4 regions of the Allobosea sp. GW821-FHT10B12 genome follow, and region 1 is predicted to be linked to each of the others. Evidence: predicted binding sites of a transcription regulator. Region 1 holds the regulator's gene; each other region holds the start of a gene.

What was found. Region 1 encodes PhoB, which activates phosphate uptake and scavenging genes when phosphate is short. Its sites were predicted from a motif close to TGTCATNNANCTGTCAT; they were not measured.
Region 2: a site for PhoB is predicted at 682-698, ahead of olsB (l-ornithine N(alpha)-acyltransferase). Genes of this name have one in related genera too.
Region 3: a site for PhoB is predicted at 1,071-1,087, ahead of AC07O0_RS29945 (glycerophosphodiester phosphodiesterase). Genes of this name have one in related genera too.
Region 4: a site for PhoB is predicted at 883-899, ahead of AC07O0_RS23650 (HAD-IIA family hydrolase). Genes of this name have one in related genera too.

What each region holds. Positions count from the first base shown of each region.
Region 1 is NZ_JBWKNL010000004.1:222,263-224,457, reverse strand. Features, by position in the region: gene AC07O0_RS15695 (hypothetical protein) at 1-124, opposite strand, end outside; gene AC07O0_RS15690 (NUDIX hydrolase) at 198-623, shown strand; gene AC07O0_RS15685 (YnfA family protein) at 632-952, shown strand; gene phoB (phosphate regulon transcriptional regulator PhoB) at 962-1,660, opposite strand; gene phoU (phosphate signaling complex protein PhoU) at 1,801-2,195, opposite strand, start outside.
Region 2 is NZ_JBWKNL010000005.1:234,462-236,656, reverse strand. Features, by position in the region: gene AC07O0_RS18800 (ATP-binding protein) at 1-651, shown strand, start outside; gene olsB (l-ornithine N(alpha)-acyltransferase) at 777-1,733, shown strand; gene AC07O0_RS18790 (SDR family oxidoreductase) at 1,740-2,195, opposite strand, start outside.
Region 3 is NZ_JBWKNL010000018.1:707-2,901, reverse strand. Features, by position in the region: gene AC07O0_RS29955 (RsmB/NOP family class I SAM-dependent RNA methyltransferase) at 1-675, opposite strand, end outside; gene AC07O0_RS29950 (hypothetical protein) at 819-956, shown strand; gene AC07O0_RS29945 (glycerophosphodiester phosphodiesterase) at 1,138-2,195, shown strand, end outside.
Region 4 is NZ_JBWKNL010000007.1:297,954-300,148, forward strand. Features, by position in the region: gene AC07O0_RS23645 (ABC transporter permease) at 1-802, opposite strand, end outside; gene AC07O0_RS23650 (HAD-IIA family hydrolase) at 976-1,734, shown strand; gene AC07O0_RS23655 (MurR/RpiR family transcriptional regulator) at 1,731-2,195, shown strand, end outside.

The sequences.
Region 1 (2,195 bases):
CGATCACCAGACCGAGTATGCCGAGCCCGAAGAAGCCGACGAGACGAAGCGCGCCGTAGCCGACGCCAATCAGCAGCGCGGCGAGAAAGGGAAATGCGAGATAGTCCCATCTGGTGAAGCGCATGGCTGATAGTCTGCGGGAACCGCGCATTGGCGTCCAGCCGGCACGATCGAAGACCGAGCCTCAAGGGGAGATGATGAAGCCGATCGAATACGCCTGCGCGTTACCGCTGAAGGGACAGCGCGTTCTCTTGGGCCTGCGGGCTCCGCATCGGCGAAATCGGCCGTCCTGCTGGGACACCATTGGCGGCCATGTCGAGCCGGGCGAGGCCATCGAGGCTGCCCTCGTTCGCGAACTGCAGGAGGAGCTCGGCATCGCGGCGACAGCCTTTCGCCATGCCGAGACCATCGAGACAACCGAGACGGATGGCGTCACGCCCGCGCTCTGGCATCTGTTTGTGGTCGCAGAATGGGCCGGCGGCGAACCCAAGATCGCCAATGACGAGCACAGCGAGATCCGCTGGTTCACGTTCGGCGAGGCCGAGGCGCTGACGCCGCTGGCCTCCGAAGCCTATCGCCCGGTTTTCGCCAGGCTGGCCACGGCTTGCGCACCGCGATCATAGGCACCGACATGGCGACCTTCGCGATCTATGCAGGAGCGGCGCTGGCGGAAATCGCCGGCTGCTTTGCCTTCTGGGCCTGGCTTAAACTCGACAAGCCGGTCTGGTGGCTGCTGCCGGGCGTCTTGGCGCTCGCAGCCTTCGCCTGGCTGCTGACCCTGGCCGACAGCCCCGCGGCCGGGCGCGCCTTTGCCGCCTATGGCGGCGTCTACATCGTGACGTCGCTGACCTGGATGGCGCTGGTCGAGAAGGTGCCGCCGGATCGCTACGATCTTGCCGGCGCCGCGCTCTGCCTCGCCGGCGCGGCGGTCATCGTCGCCGCGCCGCGCTGACGGAGGCTGTCAGCCGCGGGCAAAAGTCTCGTCGAAGGCGTAGCCGGCGCCGCGCACGGTGCGCAGCGGGTCCTTGGAATTGGCCGGGGTGATCGCCTTGCGCAGCCGCCCGACATGGACGTCGACGGTGCGCTCGTCGATGTAGACGTCGCGGCCCCAGACCGCATCGAGCAGTTGCGCCCGCGAATAGACGCGGCCTGGCGCCTGCATCAGGAATTCGAGCAGGCGGAACTCGGTCGGGCCGAGATGCAGTTCGGCGCCGGCGCGACGGACGCGACGGGTCGTGCGGTCGAGCTCGAGATCGCCGGCCGCGAGCAGGCCGGCGACATGGCCGGGCTTGGCGCGGCGCAGCAGCGCCTGGATGCGGGCGATCAGTTCGGGCAGCGAGAACGGCTTGACGACATAGTCGTCGGCACCGGTGGCGAGGCCGCGCACGCGCTCGGTCTCCTCGCCGCGGGCGGTCAGCATGATGATCGGCACCCGCTCGGTGTCGCGGCGCGTGCGCAGGCGCCGGCAGAGCTCGATGCCGGAGAGGCCGGGCAGCATCCAGTCGAGCAGGACGAGATCCGGCGTATGGTCGCGCAGATGCAATTCGGCGTCGTCGCCCCGCGCCACGCTGTCGACCTCGAAGCCCTCGGCCTCGAGATTGTAGCGCAGGAGCAGGGTGAGCGGCTCCTCGTCCTCGACGATCAGGATGCGTGCAGGCATTGCGTCTCGCTTTCGCTCGGAGCCTGTTCCGCAAAAGTGGAAACCACTTTTGCGATCAGAACATGCTCCAACTCTTTAGTTGCGCAAATTCTGATCGTTCAGCCGGTTCCGGCTGCACGGAAAGCGCGCCGCCCGCCGGTTCAGCCATTGGCCGCCGGCAGGTCGACGAGGATGTTGGTGGTGTCGAGCTTCGGCCGGCTCTCGTCCATGGACTGGCCGGTGACGAGGTAATGGATGGTCTCGGCGATGTTGGTGGTGTGGTCGCCGATGCGCTCGACATTCTTGGCGCAGAACAGGAGGTGCGTGCAGAAGGTGATGTTGCGCGGATCCTCCATCATGTAGGTCAGGAGTTCGCGGAACAGCGAGGTGTAGAGCGCATCGATCTCGTCGTCGCGGCGCCAGACTTCCATCGCCTTCTGCTCGTTGCTGGCGGCATAGGCGTCGAGCACGTCCTTGAGCTGCGCCTGGACCAGGCGGCTCATATGCTCGAGCCCGACGACAGCACGATGCGGCGGCGAGAACTGGCCGGAGATCG
Region 2 (2,195 bases), on a different contig from region 1:
GTCGACGCGGTGGCGGCTGCGGCGCGGCGCGCCGGCGTCGCCGATATCGTGATCATGCTGGCGCCGGCCGAGCGCCGCAGCTTCGGCTCTCCCTTCGCAGCTGGTTTCACCGGTTTCCTCGTCAGGCCTGTCCGGGCCCGCTCCCTGCAAGTGAGGCTCGATCCGGCAGGGCGTTCACAAGGCGTAGCCGATACGGCGCCTGCTGCCGATGCTTCGGCAGGACAGCCTGTCTCCGGTCTGCGGGTCCTCGTTGCCGAGGACAACGAGATCAATGCGCTGCTGCTGACCCGCACCCTTGAGCGGTTCGGCTGCATTGCGACATGGGCGCGCGATGGCGGCGAGGCCATCCGCCTGATCGAGGAGGCGCGTTCCGGCAGATCGCAAGGGTTCGCTCTCGCCTTGCTCGATGTCCGTATGCCGGTGCTGGATGGATTGGCTGTCGCCCGGCGAATCCGCGCGGCCGAGAGAGCCCCCGGAACTGCCCGGCTGCCGATCGTCGCCGTCACCGCCAATACGGCGGAGGAGGACAGGCGCGAGGCGCTCGCCGCCGGCATGGATGATTGCCTGGCTAAGCCGCTCTCGCGCGAACAGTTGCGCGGCTGGATCGATCGGCTTTCGCATTTGCGAAGGGCTGAGATTCTGTCGGCCTGAGCCGCGCCTCGATCCACAGATGGTTGGCTTCGTCATCGCTCTGACGTAGTTTTGTCGCGATCCCGTAAGACGGTCGGCGCAGAGCTGTCATGCGTCGATCCGAGATCGCAGAGGCCAGACCGTCTATGACGCGCGATGTTTTCCAGGGTTTCCGTCAGCCGGCAAAGCAGAAGCTGGCCGGTCAGGCCCTGTTGCAGCGCTTCTCGCCATCCAATTTGCTGGCGGCCGGCAAGCAACTCGGCGGCTTCGCTTTTCCCGGCCCTGACGCCCTGTCGGGTACGCTCGGCCGCTCCGGCACGCTTGAGGTCAGGCTCGCTCGCGGCCCACGCGAGATCTGGCGGGCGCAACGCCTGCGCTATCGCGTCTTCTACCAGGAGATGTCGGCCAAGCCCGACGTCATCTCGCGCATGTTCCGGCGCGATGCCGACCGGTTCGACGCCGTCTGCGATCATCTCCTCGTCATCGATCATGCCGCCCGTGGCCGCTTCGGTGGGATCAAGCCGAAGGTCGTCGGCACCTACCGGCTGATGCGCGAGCAGGCTGTGGCCAAGCTTGGCGGCTTCTACACCCAGTCCGAATTCGACATCGCGCCGCTGCTGGCGCGCCATCCCGAGATGCGCTTCCTGGAGCTCGGCCGTTCCTGCGTGCTGAAGCCCTACCGCACCAAGAAGACGGTGGAGTTGCTCTGGCACGGTATCTGGGCCTATTGCCGGCATCACCGCATCGACGCGATGTTCGGCTGCGCCAGCTTCGACGGTGTCGATCCGGACATGCTGGCGCTGCCCTTGAGCTTCATTCACCACCACGCCACCGCCCAGGGCGATTGGCGGGTCGTGGCGCAGCCGGGGCGGCATGTGGCGATGGATCGCCTGCCTGCCGGCATGGTCGACGCCAAGCTCGCGCTGAAATGCCTGCCGCCGCTGGTGAAGGGCTATCTGCGCCTCGGCGCCCGCTTTGGCTCAGGCGCCGTGATCGACAAGCAGTTCGGCACCACCGATATCCTCGTCATCCTGCCGGTTTCCGCGATCGATCGGCGTTATCTCGACTATCTCGACGGCGACGCTGGCCGGTACGCTGCCTGAGCGCGATCACTCCCCTGCCGCGGCGAGGTCGCGCAGCGCCTGCCGGTAATCCGGATAGCACAAGGCATAGCCGAGTTCGCGTTTCACCAGCGCGTTCGAGACCCGCTTGTTCTCGCTATAGAAGCTCGCCGCCATCGACGAGAGCTTGGCCGGATCGAACGGCGTCTCCGGCGGCGGTGTGAGCCCGGCGACCTCGGCGGCGAAGCTGACGACGTCCTGCGGCGGCGCCGGCTCGTCATCGGTGACGTTGTAGACCGCCCCCGCGCGCGGCGCCTCGATCGAGGCCATCAGCACGCCGGCGATGTCGTCGACATGGATGCGGTTGAAGACCTGGCCTGGCTTGACCAGCCGGTTGGCGGTGCCGCCCCGCAATTTGGTGATCGGATTGCGGCCAGGGCCATAGATGCCGGACAGGCGGAAGATCTGCACCGGCTTGCCGCTGCGCTCGCCGAAGGCAAGCCA
Region 3 (2,195 bases), on a different contig from region 1:
GAGCAGGGTCACGAGCTGAGAACCCTCGTCCTGGATCTCGAACTCGCCGTTGAAGAAGCCCGGCTCGCTCTGCAGCGATGGGCCACGCCCGTCGGGGCCGGGCAGAAAGCGCAGGGCATCGGGCGACCACGCGCCCGGCTCGGGCTGAAGATGGGCCAGCGCCGCACGCAGCTTGTCGCGGTCGGTCTTCAGGCGGTTCGTGCGGATATCGGCCGGCGCCCTGCCCGCCAGAGCCTGTCCTTCGGCAATCGCGTCATCGCCGAAGCCGGTCATGAAGGAGGGCCAGAGCCAGTCGGGGACATCGGCGCGCGCCCACCCCGGTGCGGCGTTGAGGTCGTAGGCGGCGAGCCCGGCGACTTCGAACTCGTTCAGCGGCGCCGGCGCGTGATTTAGCCCGTTGAAGAGCTCCGAGATCTCCTCGACGCCGAGGCCGCGCTGGCTCACCAACATACCGAGCACCAGCGCCCTTGGCGTCTCCTCGCCAAGCGCGTGTGCCGAGGAGGCACGGCGGCGGAGTGCGTCATAGACCAGAGAGGCGATGGCGGCGCGGTCCTTGGAGCCGGCAAAGCGGCGCGACAAGCCCCAATCTTTCAGCGCATCGGCCGCCGGGCGCCGACGCTCGATCAGGTCCGTGAGGACCTCGATGGCGGCGCTTAGGCGGGCGGCTGGGGTCATGTCCGGCAGTTCCTGTCTCGATCTTGCGGGCTGGCGCGAACTGGAACGATTCCGAAGCGCGACAGGACCCTTGACGCCCTCGTCCCACAGGGCGCAAGACGATACAACTCCTTCCGCAACGCCAACCGCCTGGGATTCCTGCAATGACCGCCCTCTCCCGCCTCGCCCTTGCCGGCCTGTTCTGCCTGTCGCTCGCCGCCTGCGCCACCCAGCCGGTCGACACCACGCCGCCGCCGTCCAAGCGCCTCGACGCCAAGACCACGCTGGAAGGCCGTCGCTGAGCCTCCTGCTCCGGTCGCTCGAGGCCAATGGCAAGCGAGCGGCCGGAGCCTTGAAGCGCACCTTCGCGGTGCCGGCAGGGACAATCTCCTGGCACTGCGAAGAGGCAAACGGGCCTTCACCGGCCTGTCATATCGACCGAGCAGTTTCGCGACCTTCCACAGGACACGAGGATCGGACGAGATGAAGCCCCTGTTCCAGCCGGCGACGATGCTGGCGACCTTTGCCCTCGTGCTGGCCGCGCCGGCCCTGGCGCAGAGCCCCGCCCCTACCCTCGACGGTAAGCCCGCCCTGATCGTCGGCCATCGCGGCGCCAGCGGCTATCTCCCTGAGCACACGCTCGAAGCCTACAAGCTCGCAATCGAGCACGGCGTCGACTTCATCGAGCCCGACCTGGTCTCGACCAAGGACGGCCATCTCGTCGTCCGCCACGAGCCGATGCTGTCGGGCACCACCGACGTCTCGACCCGGCCGGAATTCGCCGCGCGCAAGACGACCCGCAAGGTCGACGGCGTCGACACCAGCGACTGGTTCGCCTCCGACTTCACCCTCGCCGAAATCAAGACGCTGAGGGCCAAGCAGGCCTTCGCCGACCGCGACCAGTCGCATAACGGCAAATACGAGATCCCGACGCTGCAGCAGGTGATCGAACTCGCCAAGGCCGAAAGCGCCCGCACCGGCCGCACCATCGGCATCTATCCCGAGATCAAGCATTCGACCTATCACTCGGCCCTGGGTCTTGCGATCGAGGACAAGCTGCTCGATCAGCTGAAAGCCGCCGGCTGGACCGAGAAAACCTCGCCGGTGTTCATCCAGAGCTTCGAGACGGCGAACCTGAAGTATCTGCGTGGCAAGACACAGCTGCGCCTGATCCAGCTCGTCGATGCCGACGATGTCGACAAGGATGGCGGCATCGTGCTCGCCGCCCCGTTCGACAAGCCCTACGACTTCGTCGTTACCGGCGACAAGCGCACCTTCAAGGACCTCGTCACCGCCGAGGGCCTTAAAGAGGTCAAGACCTATGCCGACGGCGTCGGCCCCTGGAAGCCCTATCTGATGCCGGCCAAGCAGGTGCTCGGCGACGATGGCAAACCGCGCGACCTCAACGGCGACGGCACGATCGACGAGCGCGACCGCGTGCTGCTGCCGCCGACCGACGTCGTCAAGAACGCCCATGCCGTCGGCCTCTTCGTCCATACCTGGACCTTCCGCAGCGAACCCAAGCGCCTCGCTTCCGATTT
Region 4 (2,195 bases), on a different contig from region 1:
GGCGGAGCGTCGCGCCGACGAGCAGGTCGCCGACCCCGTTCCAGGCAAAGACGGTCTCGACCACGACGGCGCCGGAGACGAGCGTGGTGATCTGCAGGCCGAGCACGGTGATCACCGGGATCAGCGCGTTGCGCAGGCCGTGCCGGAGGATGACGGCGCCTTCGGAGAGGCCCTTGGCGCGGGCGGTGCGCATATAGTCCTCGGAGAGGACGTCGAGCATGGCGTTGCGGGTGTAGCGGGTGAGCGCCGCGACGAAATAGGCGGCGAGCGCCACGGTCGGCATCACATAGTGCAGCAGGCTGGCGGAGCCGGCGCTCGGCAGCCAATGCAGCGTGTAGGAGAAGACGAGCAGCAGCAGGATGGCGAGGACGAAGTTGGGCACCGCGTAGCCCATGAAGGCGACGAAGAGCACGCCTTGGCCGCGCGCCTGGCCGCGCCAGAGCGCGGCGAGGATGCCGAGTGGCACGCCGACCGCGACCGTCAGCGCCAATGTCGCAAGCAGCAGGGAGGCGCTCTGCCAGAGCCGCTCGCCGAAAATGACGGCAACCGGCCGCCGCTCCATCAGTCCGAGACCGAAATCGCCCGAGAGCAGCGATTTCCAGAACAGCAGGTATTGCTCGGCGACCGGGCGGTCGAGGCCCCAGTAGATGATCATCTCGGCGCGCGAGGCGGCATCGAGCCCTTCCGGCATCAGGAAGTCGATCGGATTGCCGGTCAGCCGCGTCGCCAGGAAGACGGCGGTGACGATCGCCCAGAGGGTGATCGTCATGCGCAGGAGACGGCTGCCTAGGAATGCGAGCATGGCGTCCTCGGGGACGGGCGGCGAGTGGCGCTGCACGGCCGCTTCAGCGGGCCGTGACCCGAGCCTTCTGGCAGCCTTCCATGACAGGACTATGAATATTGCTCATTCATAACTGTGTTTGACACTGAGACAATCTCAGTTCATGCATGCTCCGCTTGGATGTGGAGTTTGCAGTGCACGCAGCAGACGATATTCGCGGCTGGCTGATCGATCTCGACGGCACCCTGGTATGCGGTGGCCGGGCGATGCCGGGTGCGCATGCCTTTCTGGAAGCCTGCGCTGGCCGTTTCGTCGTGGTCTCCAACGACGCCGAACACACCCCGGCGGAACTCGCGAGCGAGTTGCGGCAATTGGGGCTCGATGTCCCGGCGAACCGCACCGTGCTGGCCGGCGCAGTCGCGCTCGACCAGATCGCAGCGCGGCGGCCGGGTGCGCGCGTGCTCGTGCTGGCGAGTGACAGCTTGGCGCGCCATGCTCGCGAGCGCGGCCTCGTGCCAGTTCGGACGCGGCCCGATATCGTCTTCCTCGGCCGCGACCGGCGCTTCAGCCATCAGCGGCTGGCGCTCGCCGCCAATGCCGTGCGGGCGGGGGCGGAGCTCGTCGTGGCCAACCCGGATCTCGCCCATCCCGGACCTGACGGCGCGATCGTGCCGGAAACCGGCGCGCTGCTGGCGGCGCTGCTCGCCTGTGCCGGCTCGGTGAATTACCATCTCGTCGGCAAGCCCGAACCCGCTCTGTTCGCCGCGGGTTTGGCCCTGCTCGGCCTGCCCAAGCGGTCAGTTGCGATGCTCGGCGACAATCCCAAGACCGATGGCGAGGGCGCCCGTCGCTTCGGCCTGCGCTATGTCGAGATCGCCGGCGGGATTTTCCCGCAAGCGCATGGCGAGACAGCTTGCCCGCGGGAAGAAGCCGTGATGGCCTTGCCGGCATGACCAAGCCAGACACCGACGCGATGCCCGAGAGCTTCGACCGGTCGCGCGCCGGGGCCCATGACGGCTTCGATGGCGTGATCGAACGATTGACCGCACTGCGCCCGGCGTTGCCGCCGACGGCGGCACGCATCGCTGACGTCTTTCTCGCCCATGCGGCCGAGGTCGTGCACATGTCGGTGACGGAGGTGGCCGAGCGGGCGGAGGCGAGCGAAGGCAGCGTGATCTCGCTCTGCCGCCAGCTCGGCGCGCGCGGCTTCCAGCAGGTCAAGATCACGCTGGCGCGTGATCTCGTGCAGCCGGTGCAGTTCATCCACGAGGATCTCGCCCGCACCGACGACACCGGAACGGTGATCGAGAAGATCTTCCGCAGCGATCTGCAGGCGTTGCACGACACCATGAAGGTGCTCGACAGGGGCGCGATGGACAGCGCGGTGGGGGCGATCCGGCGGGCGCGCCGGGTC